Regions from separate parts of the Streptomyces sp. NPDC046821 genome, predicted to be linked through region 1. Evidence: riboswitches for the same ligand, from Rfam matches in the RefSeq annotation. Region 1 holds a riboswitch; the other holds the start of a gene.

What was found. Region 1 has a riboswitch for cyclic di-AMP ahead of ABZ893_RS31130 (C40 family peptidase). Riboswitches for the same ligand answer to the same signal wherever they lie in the genome.
Region 2: another riboswitch for cyclic di-AMP. It lies ahead of ABZ893_RS05810 (M23 family metallopeptidase); the one in region 1 lies ahead of ABZ893_RS31130 (C40 family peptidase).

Annotation. Positions count from the first base shown of each region.
Region 1 covers NZ_JBEYYB010000017.1:114,077-121,053, forward strand. The annotation lists gene ABZ893_RS31115 (hypothetical protein) at 196-567, shown strand; gene ABZ893_RS31120 (ATP-dependent Clp protease proteolytic subunit) at 730-1,356, shown strand; gene ABZ893_RS31125 (hypothetical protein) at 1,364-1,672, shown strand; cyclic di-AMP (ydaO/yuaA leader) riboswitch at 2,062-2,231, shown strand; gene ABZ893_RS31130 (C40 family peptidase) at 2,235-2,708, shown strand; gene ABZ893_RS31135 (DUF6328 family protein) at 2,802-3,362, shown strand; gene ABZ893_RS31140 (ATP-binding protein) at 3,351-3,797, opposite strand; gene ABZ893_RS31145 (helix-turn-helix transcriptional regulator) at 4,098-4,973, shown strand; gene ABZ893_RS31150 (DUF397 domain-containing protein) at 4,993-5,229, shown strand; gene ABZ893_RS31155 (8-amino-7-oxononanoate synthase) at 5,213-6,373, opposite strand; gene bioB (biotin synthase BioB) at 6,576-6,977, shown strand, end outside.
Region 2 covers NZ_JBEYYB010000002.1:503,679-510,655, forward strand. The annotation lists gene ABZ893_RS05800 (GNAT family N-acetyltransferase) at 1-2,085, opposite strand, end outside; gene ABZ893_RS05805 (HPr family phosphocarrier protein) at 2,391-2,672, shown strand; gene ABZ893_RS05810 (M23 family metallopeptidase) at 2,760-3,560, opposite strand; cyclic di-AMP (ydaO/yuaA leader) riboswitch at 3,573-3,731, opposite strand; gene ABZ893_RS05815 (pitrilysin family protein) at 3,959-5,344, opposite strand; gene ABZ893_RS05820 (pitrilysin family protein) at 5,341-6,723, opposite strand.

The DNA of each region.
Region 1 (6,977 bases):
TGCGCGAATCGACACCGCCCCGCCCCGGAACAGCGCCCGGGGCGGGGTACGCGTAGGGGGGGTTGCGGCAGTTGCGCTCAGGGCCTGTCGTCAAATTCCCGTCGTCCGCCCGGAGGGCGGGCCGGGCGGCGTCTGGTGCGTGCCAGACCCCGCGCGCCCGGCATGATCCGCCGGACAGGCCCTAGGCTCCCGCGCATGGAACAGAGCGAGATCATCTTGCGTGCGATCGGCGTCCTGACCGAGACCCAGGAAATGGTGCGCAGGCTCAGCCAGAACGAGGAGCCCGACATCGACACCGCCGAGTCCCAGCTCGGGCGGCTCGTGACGGAGGTGTTCCCCTCCATCGAGATCCCGGCCGAGGCGAGCGTCGAGGAGGCGGCCGAGGCGACCATCGCGGCGCTGATGCCGGTGACGATCTCCCTGGTGGGCGCGTTCGCCTTCCTGTTCTCCGAGCTCGCCGAGGTGCACGACTCGGGCCGGACCGACATCACGACCGCCGACCTTCTGCAGCACCTGGCGCTGCGCATGTCCCGCCAGGACGACCACGGCGACGGCGACGGCCGGTAGGCCGCCCCGCACGGCACCGGAAGCCGACCAGGAAGGGAGCCGGCCACGCGTCTCGGACGCGTGGCCGGCTCCCTTTTTCGGTTCCCGCAAGACCGTACGTCCTGTACATTTTTTACAGAGAGACGTCAGTGACAGATTTCCGCGCTCACGGAGGCACGCACGATGTACCGACCTTCCGCCCGTCACGTCCTGCCCGAGTTCACCGAGCGCACCTCGGCCGGGGTCCACACCTACGACCCGTACGGGAAGCTCCTGGAGGAACGGATCGTCCTGCTCGGGACCCCGGTCGACGACATCTCGGCGAACGACGTGATGGCGCAGTTCATGCACCTCGAATACGCCGCGCCGGACCGGGACATCTCGCTGTACATCAACTCCCCCGGCGGCTCGTTCAGTGCGATGACGGCGATCTACGACACGATGCAGTTCGTCTCCTGTGACATCGAGACCATCTGCCTGGGTCAGGCCTCGTCGGCGGCCGCCGTGCTGTTGGCCGCCGGGACACCGGGGAAGCGGGCCGTGCTGCCCGGGGCGCGGGTGCTGCTGCGCCAGCCCGAACTGCCCGAGCCCGCGCAGGGCCAGCCGACCGACCTGGAGATCCAGGCCCGCGAACTTGTGCGTATGCGCGCCCAGCTGGAGGAACTGCTCGCGCGGCACACCGGGCAGAGCCGCGAGCGCGTCGGCGCCGACATCGAGCGGGACACGATCCTGCGCGCCCAGGACGCCGTGGAGTACGGGCTCGTGGACCGCGTCGTCGAGAACCGCAACGCCACCCCCGGCACCAGGTGAGCCCGCGATGCTCCCGCCCGAACCACTCCCGCTGCCCGCGCTGACCCGCGCCGAGTGCGAACTCCTTGACAGCTACCTGGAAGTGGTCGACCTGCTGGGCCGGATCAACCCGGCGCTCAGCGGCCACACGTACGGCGGACTCCGGGCCGCGCAGGCCCTGGTCGGCAAAGCCACCGCTCTCAGAGACGCCCTGACGGTCATGCACCAGCGCGGCGAGAGCGAGGTCCACGCGACGACACTGGCCCAGGCTCTGCGGATCCTCGACGGAGAGAGGAGGACACAGAGGGTCACCGTGCCGCCGGAGCCGGTCATTTGACGGCATGTCCGGGACGAGGACGGTCGTTCCTGACCCCGAGTCGGAAGCCCTCGTTCACGGCATCCGGTTTCCCTAGCCGAAACGGGCCAGAAGAGCTACCCACGTACGGCGTAGAAATGCCCCTTTTTTCGGTACCGCAAGACTTGCGGTGAATGCGTGAACGGAGCGCGAGATCTGGCGTTCCGGTGCTGGTGCGGGCTCCGTTGGGAACTTCACGTAATTGCGTAAAAGGGTGTTGTCCACCCATTCAGGCCAGTCGTGAGGACCCTCACGAAACGCCGGTTCGGGTCGGCATTCCCGCTCTTCGTGCGTGAGGATCCATGGCGACGACAAGCCCCCGCCACCACGGCGGGGCGGTCCGGGCGGACGCCGAGTCCTGCCGCCGCGCGGATGCCAGGTCGACGGAAGTGGATCGGCAGGAGTGGAGGACCCGAGCACGACGGGCCGCCGGAGCAGTTCTCCGGACCGGTCCTTGGGGTGAAGCCGCACACCGCGGCCGGGCAACTTCGCCAGCCCGAATCCGACAGGTCATCCTTCACAGGCGGCTGACGAAGGGTTGCGCATGATCACGCTCAATCGTGTCCCGTCGCTGCTGACCCGGGCCGGCACCGCCTCGGCCCTCACCCTCGCCGTAGCGGGTGGCAGCGTCATGGTCCCGGGAGCCTCGGCCGAAGCGGCCGCGGCACCACTGGCGACGAAGGCACTCCAGATCGCGGCCTCCAAGGCGGGCAGCCCCTACGTGTGGGGCGGCTCGGGGCCACGCAGTTTCGACTGTTCGGGCCTGACGGCCTACTCGTTCAAGCGGGCGGGCAAAACCCTGCCACGCACCGCCGCACAGCAGTACAACAAGACCCGCCATATCTCCGCCGCGCATCGTCAGCGCGGTGACCTAGTGTTCTTCCATTCGGGCGGGTACGTCTACCACGTCGGCATCTACGCCGGGAAGGGAAAGATCTGGCACTCGCCGAGAACCGGACAGGTGGTGAAGCTGGAGCGGATCTGGTCGGACAGCGTCTGGTACGGACGCGTCGGCTAGGGCGCCGAAAGGGGGCGGGCGGAGACAGTCGTCCAGGCCGTCCCCGCCCGCCCCGCGCCGCCTGAATCCGCGCCATGGGGTACTCGTGGTCGTATGGAACAGGACCGACCCCCCGGCGACGAGCCGTCGCAGCGCGAGCCGGGCCCCGCGGACGCGGGCCAGGACCGGCACGAGACGCCGCTGCAACGCGCGGACCGGAACTTCTCCGAGCTGCTCCAGGAAGTGCGGGTCACCCAGACGGGCGTCCAGATCCTGTTCGCCTTCCTGCTGACGATCGTGTTCAGCGCGCGGTTCCCGTCGCTCGAGGAGTGGCAGCAGTCCACCTACATCGCGACGCTGCTGCTCGCCGTCCTCGCCGCCGCGCTGTTCACGGCGCCGGCGGCGTTGCACCGGGTGCTGTTCCGGCACCACGCCAAGCCGCTGCTCGTCCAGATGTCGTCGTGGTTCACCGGGGCCGGCCTGGCCGTGCTGATGTTCGCCCTGACCGGTTCGGTGCTGCTCGCCGTGTCGGTCGCCGCGGGGCCCACCGCGGGCATCGCGGCGGCGGCGAGCACGTTCGTGGTCCTGGCGGGCCTGTGGGAGGTGCTGCCGCGTCTCGTGCGGCGCTCGGTCATCCGCGCCCAGGAGGAGCTGGAGTCCCGCTCACGGCAGTAGTCCGGCCTGCGGTACGGGGACCGTCCAGGGCAGGGCGATCCACACCGTCTTGCCGCCTTCGGCGGTGGGTGTGACCGACAGGCTTCCGCCGCACTCGGCGGCCAGCCAGCGGATGATCACCATGCCGCGCCCGTTGTCCTGCTGGACGGCGGCCGGCAGCCGCTTGGGGAAGCGCGGGTGGCTGTCGGTGACGCCGATGCGCAGCTGCTCGTCACGCTCCAGATGGAGGTCGACGGTGAAGGTGGGCGACTCGCCCCTGGTGTGCATCACGGCGTTGGTGGCGAGTTCGGAGACGATGAGCCGGACGGTGTCGGCCGCTTCCGCCTCGCGCGGCATTCCCCACTCGACGAGTACGTCGCTCACGTAGGTGCGGGCCGTTGAGACCGAGGCGGGATCGCTCGGCAGAGTGACGGATGCTTCCTGGTGATCTGCCATGGCGACGTCGTCCCTTTCGTGCCGGGGCCCGAATCCGACACATGGCGGATGACCTGAGGCGCCCCCGGACCGGTGCTTCGCGCCAGACTGCCACTCCGGCGGGGCCATTGGTGCCGATCCCCGGAGATATGCATATATCTGTCGCTCGATGCGGTGAACTCTCGGGCGGCGGACCGCATTTGGGCGTACGTCGCCGGCTTCCTCTACCGTCTGCTCAGAACATCGATCCGCCGGGCCGGAAGGAGCCGGTGCGTGGGGCCGGAGGAACCGGTCCGTGAGGCGGGCAGTCGAGGAGACGCGATGAGACAGGGTCCGGCGGTGCGACGCCGCAGGCTCGGCGCCGAGTTGCGCGGGTTGCGCGCCCGCGCGGGGCTCACCAGTGGCGAGGCCGCCCGGCTGGTCGGCTGGCACCAGTCGAAGGTGAGCCGTATCGAGACGGGACGCAGCGGCGTGAAGGCGTCGGACGTCCGTCTCCTGCTGGACGCGTTCGAGGTCTCGGACGCGTCCTTACGGGATCTCCTGATCGCGCTGGCCGGGTCGGAGGACGGGAGCGGCGGCCAGGACTGGTGGCACCCTTACCGGAGTCTTCTGCCGCCCGCGTACCGGGATTTCATCAGCCTGGAGTCGCAGGCGTGCCGGGTCAGGACCGTCGAGACGTCGGTCGTGCCGGGTCTCCTCCAGACCCCGAACTATGCGCGCGCGGTGACCCGGGCGGCGGTCGACGGGCTGCCGGAGGGCCAGCTGGACGCGCTGGTCGAGGTGCGGATCGCGCGGCAGGACGTGCTGCGTTCGGCGTCGCCGATCAGGCTCAGCGCGGTGCTCGACGAGGCGGTGCTGCGGCGCCGGGTGGGCGGTCCGCTGGTGATGCTGGAGCAGCTGCGTCATCTCGCGGCCGTGGCGCGGCTGCCGCACGTACGGATTCAGGTCCTGCCGTTCTCCGCCGGGGAACATGTCGGACTGACCGGGCCTTTCGTCGTGTTCTCTTTTCCGAACACTTCTGATCTTGACGTGGTAGTTCTCGACCATTTGACGAGTAGCCTCTATCTGGAGCGGAAAGAAGACCTCAGGGCGTACTCGGACGCCTTCGACTCCCTTCAAGATCTCGCTCTTTCGCCCGAGGACTCGTTGGACTTCATCGCCGGGATCGCCGGAGCGCACCGCGCCTCCGGACAGTGAACGCAGGTCAGGAGGCACCATGTCCGCACGACGTCGGTACGCCCCATCCACCGCGGTTCCCAGCACGGCCCTGCACGACGCGCCATGGCGGCGGAGCAGTCGCAGTACCGGAATGAACAACTGCGTCGAGACGGCGCCCCTGAGTTCGGGCCCCACGGCGGGGCTGTTCGCCGTGCGCGACTCCAAGCGCACGGCCGGGCCCGCCCTGCTGTTCTCGCCCTCCGCCTGGGAAGGGTTCCTCAGCCTGCTGCGGTGAACGCCGAGTCGGGAGCGGTGCGGCTGATCACGCGTACGGCCTCGGTGATCTGATCGTCGGTCAGGTCGCCGCGGGCGGTCAGCCGCAGCCGCGAGATGCCGTCCGGCACGGACGGCGGACGGAAGCAGCCGACCGCGAGGCCCGCCTCGCGGCAGTCCGCCGCCCACCGCACGGCCTCGTCCGGCGAGGGCGCCCGTACGGAGACGACCGCGGCGTCCGGGCGTACGGCCTGGAGGCCTTCGGCCGTGAGGAGTTCGTGCAGGCCGCGTGCCACGGCGCGGGCGCGCGCGGCGCGCTCGGGTTCGCGGCGCAGCAGGCGCAGGGCGGCGAGCGCGGCCCCGGCCGCCGCGGGCGCGAGGCCGGTGTCGAAGATGAACGTCCGCGCGGTGTTCACGAGGTGGTCGATCACCTTGGCGGGGCCGAGCACAGCGCCGCCCTGGCTGCCGAACGACTTGGAGAGGGTGACCGTGACGACGGTGTCGTCGGCGCCGGCGAGCCCCGCCGCGTACGGCGCGCCCCGGCCGCCGTCCCCGAGCACACCGAGCCCGTGCGCGTCGTCGATGATCAGCCCGGCCCCGAACTCCCTTGCCGCTCCGGCGAGTTGAGCCAGCGGAGCCATGTCCCCGTCGACGGAGAAAACAGAGTCCGACACGACCACGGCCGGCCCGTCATGCCCGTCGAGCGCCTTGCGTACGGCCTCGGGGTCGGCGTGCGGGACGACCTGCGTCGCGCCGCGCGCGAGCCGGCAGCCGTCGATGAGGGAGGCGTGGTTGCTCGCGTCCGAGACGATCAGGGAGCCGTGCGGGGCGAGCGCCGTCGTGGCGGCGAGATTGGCCGCGTACCCCGACGACAGGACGAGGGCCGACTCGAAGCCGCAGAAGTCGGCGAGCTCGCGCTCCAGTTCCGCGTGCAGCTGCGTGGTGCCCGTGACGAGGCGCGAGCCGGTGGCGCCGCCGCCCCAGCGCAGCGCCGCGTCCGCCGCCCCCTGGGTGATCTCGGGGTGGCGGGTGAGGCCGAGGTAGTCGTTGCTCGCGAGGTCGAGAAGGGGACTCTCGGCCGGGCGGGGGCGCAGCGTGCGGACGAGTCCCGCGGCGCGCCGCCCGCGTTCCTGCTCGTCGATCCAGCCGAACGGCGATCCCGCCATGTCCGTCCCTCCGCCCGGCCGCCCCGCGACCGGTTCTCGAGTGGGGTGTGCTGCGTCGTGTGCGCTGCGTCTTTGTAGGCAGTTCACAGACACTAGCCGCATATCCGGCCGTCCAGGGTGTGGCGATACCCACACCCCGAACGCAGCAGAGTTGTCCGAAGCCTCCTTGGCCTGAGCAGGGCACGTAGGCCAGGATCAGGCCATGGACCTGCTGAACACGCTGGTGGACAAGGGGCTGCGGCGCGAGCTGCCGAGCCGTGAAGAAGCGCTCGCCGTTCTGGCGACTTCCGACGACGAACTCCTCGATGTGGTGGCCGCCGCCGGCAAGGTGCGGCGGCAGTGGTTCGGGCGCCGGGTGAAACTCAACTACCTGGTGAACCTGAAGTCCGGCCTGTGCCCCGAGGACTGCTCGTACTGCTCGCAGCGGCTCGGGTCCAAGGCCGAGATCCTCAAGTACACGTGGCTGAAGCCCGAAGAGGCGTCGAAGGCCGCGGCGGCCGGTGTCGCGGGCGGCGCGAAGCGCGTCTGCCTGGTGGCGTCCGGGCGCGGCCCGACGGACCGCGACGTCGACCGCGTCTCGGAGACGATCGGCGCGATCAAGGAG
Region 2 (6,977 bases), on a different contig from region 1:
GGTCTCGTCGATGTCGTCGTAGACGGGGACCTTGCCGGGGTCGACCGAGTCGCGCCGCCACTGGGCGTACCGGACGGCCTCGGCGAGGGCTCGGACGGCGCGCTCGGCCGCGGGGTAGGCGGGGATGAGTGCGGGGGCGGGGGCGGGCTCGTCCGTGGGCGGGCGTCCGGCCGGGGGGCCGCCGTGGTTCTTGGCCTGCGCGCGCGGGCCGGTGCTGGTGGCGGCGGAGAGCGCTTCCGCGAGGCCGCCGAGTTCCACGTGGACGACCAGGACGGGCTTGGTGGGGGTGCCGGCGGCGGCCGAGCTGAGGGCTTCGGCGAGGGCCTGGTCCTCGGCTGACGCCTCCCCCACGGCGGGCATCGCCGTGACGACGACGGCGTCGCACTTGTCGTCCGCGAGGGCCTCGGTGAGCGCCGCGTGGAAGTCCTCGGCGGACGCTGCGGTCGTCAGGTCGAGCGGCGACTTGGGCCGCAGTCCTTCGGCGAGGCAGACGTCGTACGTGAGGAGGCCGAGCGACTCCGAGTTGCCGAGGATGGCGACGCGGGGGCCCTGCGGGAGGGGCTGGCGGGCGAGGAGCAGGCCGGTGTCGACGAGTTCGGTGATGGTCTCGACGCGGATGACACCCGCCTGGCGCAGCAGGGCGGAGACCGTCGCGTAGGGCAGGTGCGTGGCGCGGACGGCGTGGCCGAGGGGGGCGATGCCGCTGTGCCGGGCGCCCTGCACGACGACGAGGGGTTTGACGGCGGCGGTGCGGCGGGCGAGGCGGGTGAACTTGCGCGGGTTGCCGATGGATTCGAGGTACATGAGGGCGACGTCCGTGTCCGGGTCGTCGTACCAGTACTGGAGCACGTCGTTGCCGGAGACGTCCGCGCGGTTGCCGGAGGAGACGAAGGTCGAGACGCCGGTGACTCCGGTGACGCCGGCGCCGCGCCGCTCCAGGCGGGCGAGCAGGGCGATGCCGATGGCGCCGGACTGGGCGAACAGGCCCATGCGGCCGGGGCGAGGCATCTCGGGCGCGAGCGACGCGTTGAGCCGCACCTCGGGCGAGGTGTTGATGACGCCGAACGCGTTCGGCCCGATGAGCCGCATCCCGTACGAGCGGGCCTGGCGCAGCAGTTCGCGCTGGCGGGCGCGGCCTTCGTTGCCGGACTCGGCGTAGCCGGCGGAGATCACGACGATGCCCCGGACGCCGCGCTCGCCGCACTCGGCGACGACTTCGGGGACGTGCTCCGCGGGGACCGCGACGACGGCGAGGTCGACCGCTTCGGCGGCGTCGATGTCGTGGACGGAGCGGTGGGCGGGGACGCCGTCGAGGTCCCGCAGGTCGTCGGGGAACGCCTTGTTCACGGCGTGCAGGCGGCCCGTGAAGCCGGCGTCGCGGAGGTTGTCGAGGACGCTGCGGCCGACTCCGCCGGGGGCGCGGCCCACGCCGACCACGGCGACGGAACCGGGGGCGAGCAGCCCGCGCACCGAGCGGGCCTCGGCGCGCTGTTCACGCGCGCGCTGCACGGCGAGCGAGGCATCGGTGGGTTCGAGGTCGAACTCCAGGCGGACGACGCCGTCCTCGAAGCGACGCTTCTGGGTGTACCCGGCGTCCGTGAACACCTTGATCATCTTGATGTTGGCGGGCAGCACCTCGGCGGCGAAGCGGCGGATGCCGCGCTCGCGGGCGACGGCGGCGATGTGCTCCAGGAGCGTGGAGGCGACGCCCCTCCCCTGGTGGGCGTCCTGCACGAGGAAGGCGACCTCGGCCTCGTCGGCGGGCGCGGAGGCGGGCATCCCCTGCTCGTTGATGCGGTCGTAGCGGACGGTCGCGATGAACTCGCCGCCCACGGTGGCCGCGAGGCCCACCCGGTCCACGTAGTCGTGATGGGTGAAGCGGTGCACGTCCTTGGCGGACAGGCGCGGGTAGGGCGCGAAGAAGCGGTAGTACTTCGACTCGTCCGAGACCTGCTCGTAGAAGTTCGTGAGCCGCTCGGCGTCCTCGGTGGTGATGGGCCTGATGCGCGCGGTGCCGCCGTCGCGCAGCACCACGTCTGCTTCCCAGTGGGCGGGGTACGTGTGCCGGTCCGACGGGGTCTGCATGGGGCAAGCGTACGGCTCGGGACGGACAGTCGTGGGGGGTGCGGCGCGAGTGGTTCGCGGGGTGTGTGGGCGGGGCGTGCGGGCGCGGTTCGCGGGCTCGGGGCGCCGGTGGCGTGCGGGCTGGGTGCCGGCGATGTGCGGGCGTACGCGCGCGGTGGCGCACCGGTCGCGGGGTGCGCGGGCCGCAGGCAGGCTATGAGGGCCGACGCGCGCGTGCGTGCGGCGCGAAGGGCTCACAGCGGTCACGTCCACCGGTGTGGGACACTGGTCTAGACAACTGTGAGCATCCTGAAGGGCAGCAACACATGGCTGAGCGCCGCGTCAACGTCGGCTGGACCGAGGGCCTCCACGCCCGCCCCGCCTCCATCTTCGTCCGCGCGGCCACGGCGGCCGGCGTCCCCGTGACGATCGCCAAGGCCGACGGCAACCCCGTCAACGCCGCCTCCATGCTCGCGGTGCTCGGCCTGGGTGCCGAGGGCGGCGAGGAGATCACCCTGGCCTCGGACGCCGAGGGCGCGGAGGTCGCGCTCGACCGCCTGGCCAAGCTTGTCGCCGAGGGGCTGGACGAGCTTCCCGAGACGGTCTAGGCCGCACCCTGGACGCGTAGGACTCGTAACGTCGAAAGCCCCGGCTCGGTGAGCCGGGGCTTTCGTCGTTGGCAGTGTGGACGGGCGTCAGACGTTCACGCCGTGGCCGCGCAGGTACGCGACGGGGTCGATGTCAGAGCCGTAGTCGGGGCCCGTGCGGGCCTCGAAGTGGAGGTGCGGGCCCGTGGTGTTGCCGGTCGCCCCGGAGAGGCCGATCTGCTGGCCGGGCGTGACGGTCTGGCCGACGGAGACGCCGATGGACGACAGGTGACCGTACTGCGTGTACGTACCGTCATTCATCTTGATCACGATGTTGTTGCCGTAGGCGCCGCCCCAGCCGGCCTCGACGACCGTGCCCGAGCCCACGGCGTGGACGGAGGTACCGCTGGCCGCGTGGAAGTCGATGCCGGTGTGGCTGCCGGAGGACCACAGTCCACTGCTGGCCTTGTACCCGGTGGACACGTACGAGCCGGTGATCGGCATGACGTAGGTGTTCAGGCGCTTGCGCTCGGCCTCGCGGGCGGCGCGCTGCTTGGCCTCGCGTTCGGCCTTGGCCTTGGCCTCCGCCTTGCGCTTGGCTTCTTCGGCCTGTCGCGCGGCCTCCGCCTCGGCCTCGGCCTCCGCCTTGGCCTTCGCGGCGGCTTCCTCGGCGGCCTGCTGCTGGGCGGCGGCCTGCGCGTCGATCTGCTCGGCGAGCGAGTCACCGATGGAGATGGCCTTGGTCAGGCCTGTCTGCTCCATGGCCGTGTGCTCGGCGGCGAGGGCGGGGGAGGCGAGGCCTCCGATGACACCGGTCGTGGTGATCGCGGCGACGCCGGCGACATTCGCGGTGGTACGCGTGAACCGGCTCGGGCGACGGTGCTTCCCGGTGGCACGGGTGAACGCCATGGGGCGCTGAATCCTTTCCCTCCTTCTCGCCTACCGGGTTAGCTGACGGGTTCGGAGCAGGAAGGTCTCCTACGGACACCCTTCGGGAAGGGCGTCCGATTCACCCCAGGGACTGCGGTGGGTCCCCGGCTCCCCCGGCTCGCGCCTTGGGGGACTCGGCGATGGCTGCCCGGTGCCGCGGGCGCGGCGTACTTCTGGCGGACAGCCGGACCGACGCTAAGCGGGTCAACTTTCAATCAACAAACAAAACCGCGCTTTTGTTGTGCATGACACAGGGCAGACAGGCAACCACCGGCCCAATTCGGACATACGAGGGCCCCGGTGGTCATCTCACCCACCGGGGCCGCAAGTTGTCCGTGTTGTCCGACTCTCGGCCAGACTCTCGGTCCGGCTCTCGGTCAGCCGGTGACGACGGTCACCTCTCCGATGCCGAGCGCCCGGACGGGCTCCTCGATCTGCGCCGCGTCACCCACGAGCACCGTCACCAGGCGGTCGGCCGGGAAGGCGTTCACGACGGCCGCGGTGGCCTCCACGGTGCCCGTCGCGGCGAGCCGGCGGTACAGCTCCGCCTGGAAGTCGTCGGGCAGGTGCTGCTCGACCTGGTCGGCGAGCGTCCCCGCGACGGCCGCGGCGGTCTCGAACTTGAGCGGGGCAACGCCCACCAAGTTCTGCACGGCGACGTCCCGTTCGGCGTCGGTCAGGCCCTCCTCGGCGAGCGTACGGAGAACCTTCCACAGGTCGTCGAGCGCCGGACCCGTGTTCGGGGTGTCCACGGAACCGCTGATGCTGAGCAGCGAGGCGCCCGTCCCGTCCGCCGCCGAGAGCAGCACCTGGCCGAACGCGCGCACGCCGTAGGTGTAGCCCTTCTCCTCGCGCAGGACCCGGTCCAGACGCGACGTGAGGGTGCCGCCCAGGCAGTACGTGCCGAGCACCTGCGCCGGCCAGACCCGGTCGTGCTTGTCGGAGCCGACGCGGCCGATGCGCAGCTGCGTCTGTACGGCGCCGGGCCGGTCGACGATCACGACGCGGCCGCGGTCGTCGGCGGTCACCGGCGGCACGGGACGCGGCTGTGCCGGGCCTCCCGTCCAGGCGCCGAGCGTCTCCGCGAGGAGGGCGTCGAGGTCGGTGCCGGCGAGGTCGCCCACGACGACCGCGGTCGCCGTCGCCGGGCTCACGTGCTGCTCGTAGAACGCGCGCACGGCTGCCGCGTCGATGGGGGTGACCGTCTCCTCGGTGCCCTTGCGGGGGCGGGACACGCGCGCGGTGGCCGGGAAGAGCTGCTTGGAGAGCTCCTTGGCGGCGCGGTAGGCCGGGTTGGCCGTCTCGTGCGGGATCTCGTCGAGCCGGTTGCGCACCAGGCGGGCGATCTCCTTGGCGTCGAACGCGGGCGCCCTGAGGGCGTCGGCGAGCAGGCCGAGCGCCTTCGGCAGCCGGGAGACGGGCACTTCGAGGGAGACCCGTACGCCCGGGTGGTCGACGTACGCGTCCAGGGTCGCGCCGCAGCGTTCGAGCTCGGCCGCGAACTCCTCGGCGGCGAGCTTGTCGGTGCCTTCGGAGAAGGCCCTCGCCATGATGTTGGCGACGCCGTCGAGGCCGGCAGGCTCGGCGTCCAGGGGGGCGGCGAGATTGACCTCCACGGCGACGACCTGCTGGCCGGGGCGGTGGCAGCGCAGGACCGTCAGGCCGTTGTCGAGCGTGCCGCGCTCGGGGGCGGGGAACGCCCACGGCTTGGGCGCGCCGGCCTGGGGCTGCGGGTGGAAGTCCATGGTCGCGAGCTCGGTCACTTGCCCGCCTCCTCTTCTGCGGTCGCGTCCGCCGTCACGTCGGCCATCTCATCTGCTTCTTCGGCTTCGTCGGCTTCTTCGGGGGCCGTGGGTTCGTAGACGAGCACCGCGCGGTTGTCGGGGCGCAGATGGGCCTTGGCCACCTCGTGGACCTCCTCGGCGGTGATGTCGAGGACGCGCTGGACGGCGGTCAGGGCGAGCTGCGGGTCGCCGAACAGAACGGCGTACTTGCACAGTTCGTCGGCGCGGCCCGCGACCGTGCCGAGCCGGTCGAGCCACTCTCGCTCCAACTGGGCCTGGGCGCGCTCCATTTCCTCCGGAGTCGGGCCCTCCGTGACGAACCGCTCCAGCTCCTCGTCGACAGCCGCCTCGATCACCGGGACCTCGACGTCACCGGACGTCTTCACGTCCAGCCAGCCCACGGAGGGCGCCCCCGAGAGCCGCATCAGGCCGAAGCCGGCGGCGACGGCGGTCTGGTCACGGCGGACGAGACGGTTGTAGATCCGGGACGACTCGCCGCCGCCGAGGACCGTGAGCGCCAGGTCGGCCGCGTCGCACGCGCGCGTGCCGTCCGCGGGCAGCCGGTAGGCGGCCATCAGCGCACGCGCCGGGACCTCCTCCTCGACGACCTCGCGCAGCTCCTGACCGATGCGCTCGGGCAGCGAACCGTCACGCGGGGGCAGCTTGCCGTCGTGCCGCGGGATGGAGCCGAAGTACTTGTCGACCCAGGCCAGCGCCTGCTCGGGGTCGATGTCCCCGACGACGGAGAGGACGGCGTTGTTGGGCGCGTAGTAGGTGCGGAAGAAGTTCCGCGCGTCCTCCAGGGTGGCCGCGTCCAGGTCCGTCATCGAACCGATGGGCGTGTGGTGGTACGGGTGGCCCTCCGGGTACACGAGGGCGATCAGCTTCTCGAACGCGGTGCCGTACGGGACGTTGTCGTAGCGCTGACGGCGCTCGTTCTTGACGACGTTGCGCTGGTTCTCCATCGACTCGTCGTCGAGCGCGGCGAGCAGCGAGCCCATGCGGTCGGCCTCCAGCCAGAGCGCGAGCTCCAGCTGGTGGGCGGGCATGGTCTCGAAGTAGTTGGTGCGCTCGAAACTCGTCGTCCCGTTGAGCGAGCCGCCGGCGCCCTGCACGAGCTCGAAGTGCCCGTTCCCCTGGACCTGCTTCGAGCCCTGGAACATCAGGTGCTCGAAGAGGTGCGCCAGGCCCGTACGGCCTTCGACCTCGTGGCGCGAGCCGACGTCGTACCAGAGGCAGACCGCCGCGACCGGGGTCAGGTGGTCCTCGGAGAGCACCACGCGCAGGCCGTTGGCGAGGGTGTGCTCGGTCGCTTTCAGGCCGCTGGAACCGGCCTCGGCGGTGGCCGTGTGACCCATGGGCATGTACGTCCCTTCGATCGCGGAACTATCGCGGAAACCGCGGATCTGCCGCCGGTTCCGCATTCATATCTGCATCCGGAAATGCCACTGTATGCAAGCGTCCGGACGCCTGGCGAAGTTCCCGCACGCGGTACGCCGAGAGCGAGCGCCGATCGCCGTACGGACGGGTCGCCGATCGCCGTACGGACGGGTCGCGGTCGGCGTTGTCAGTGGGGCGGTCCACAATGGTGCGCGTCAGACTCTCGTACATG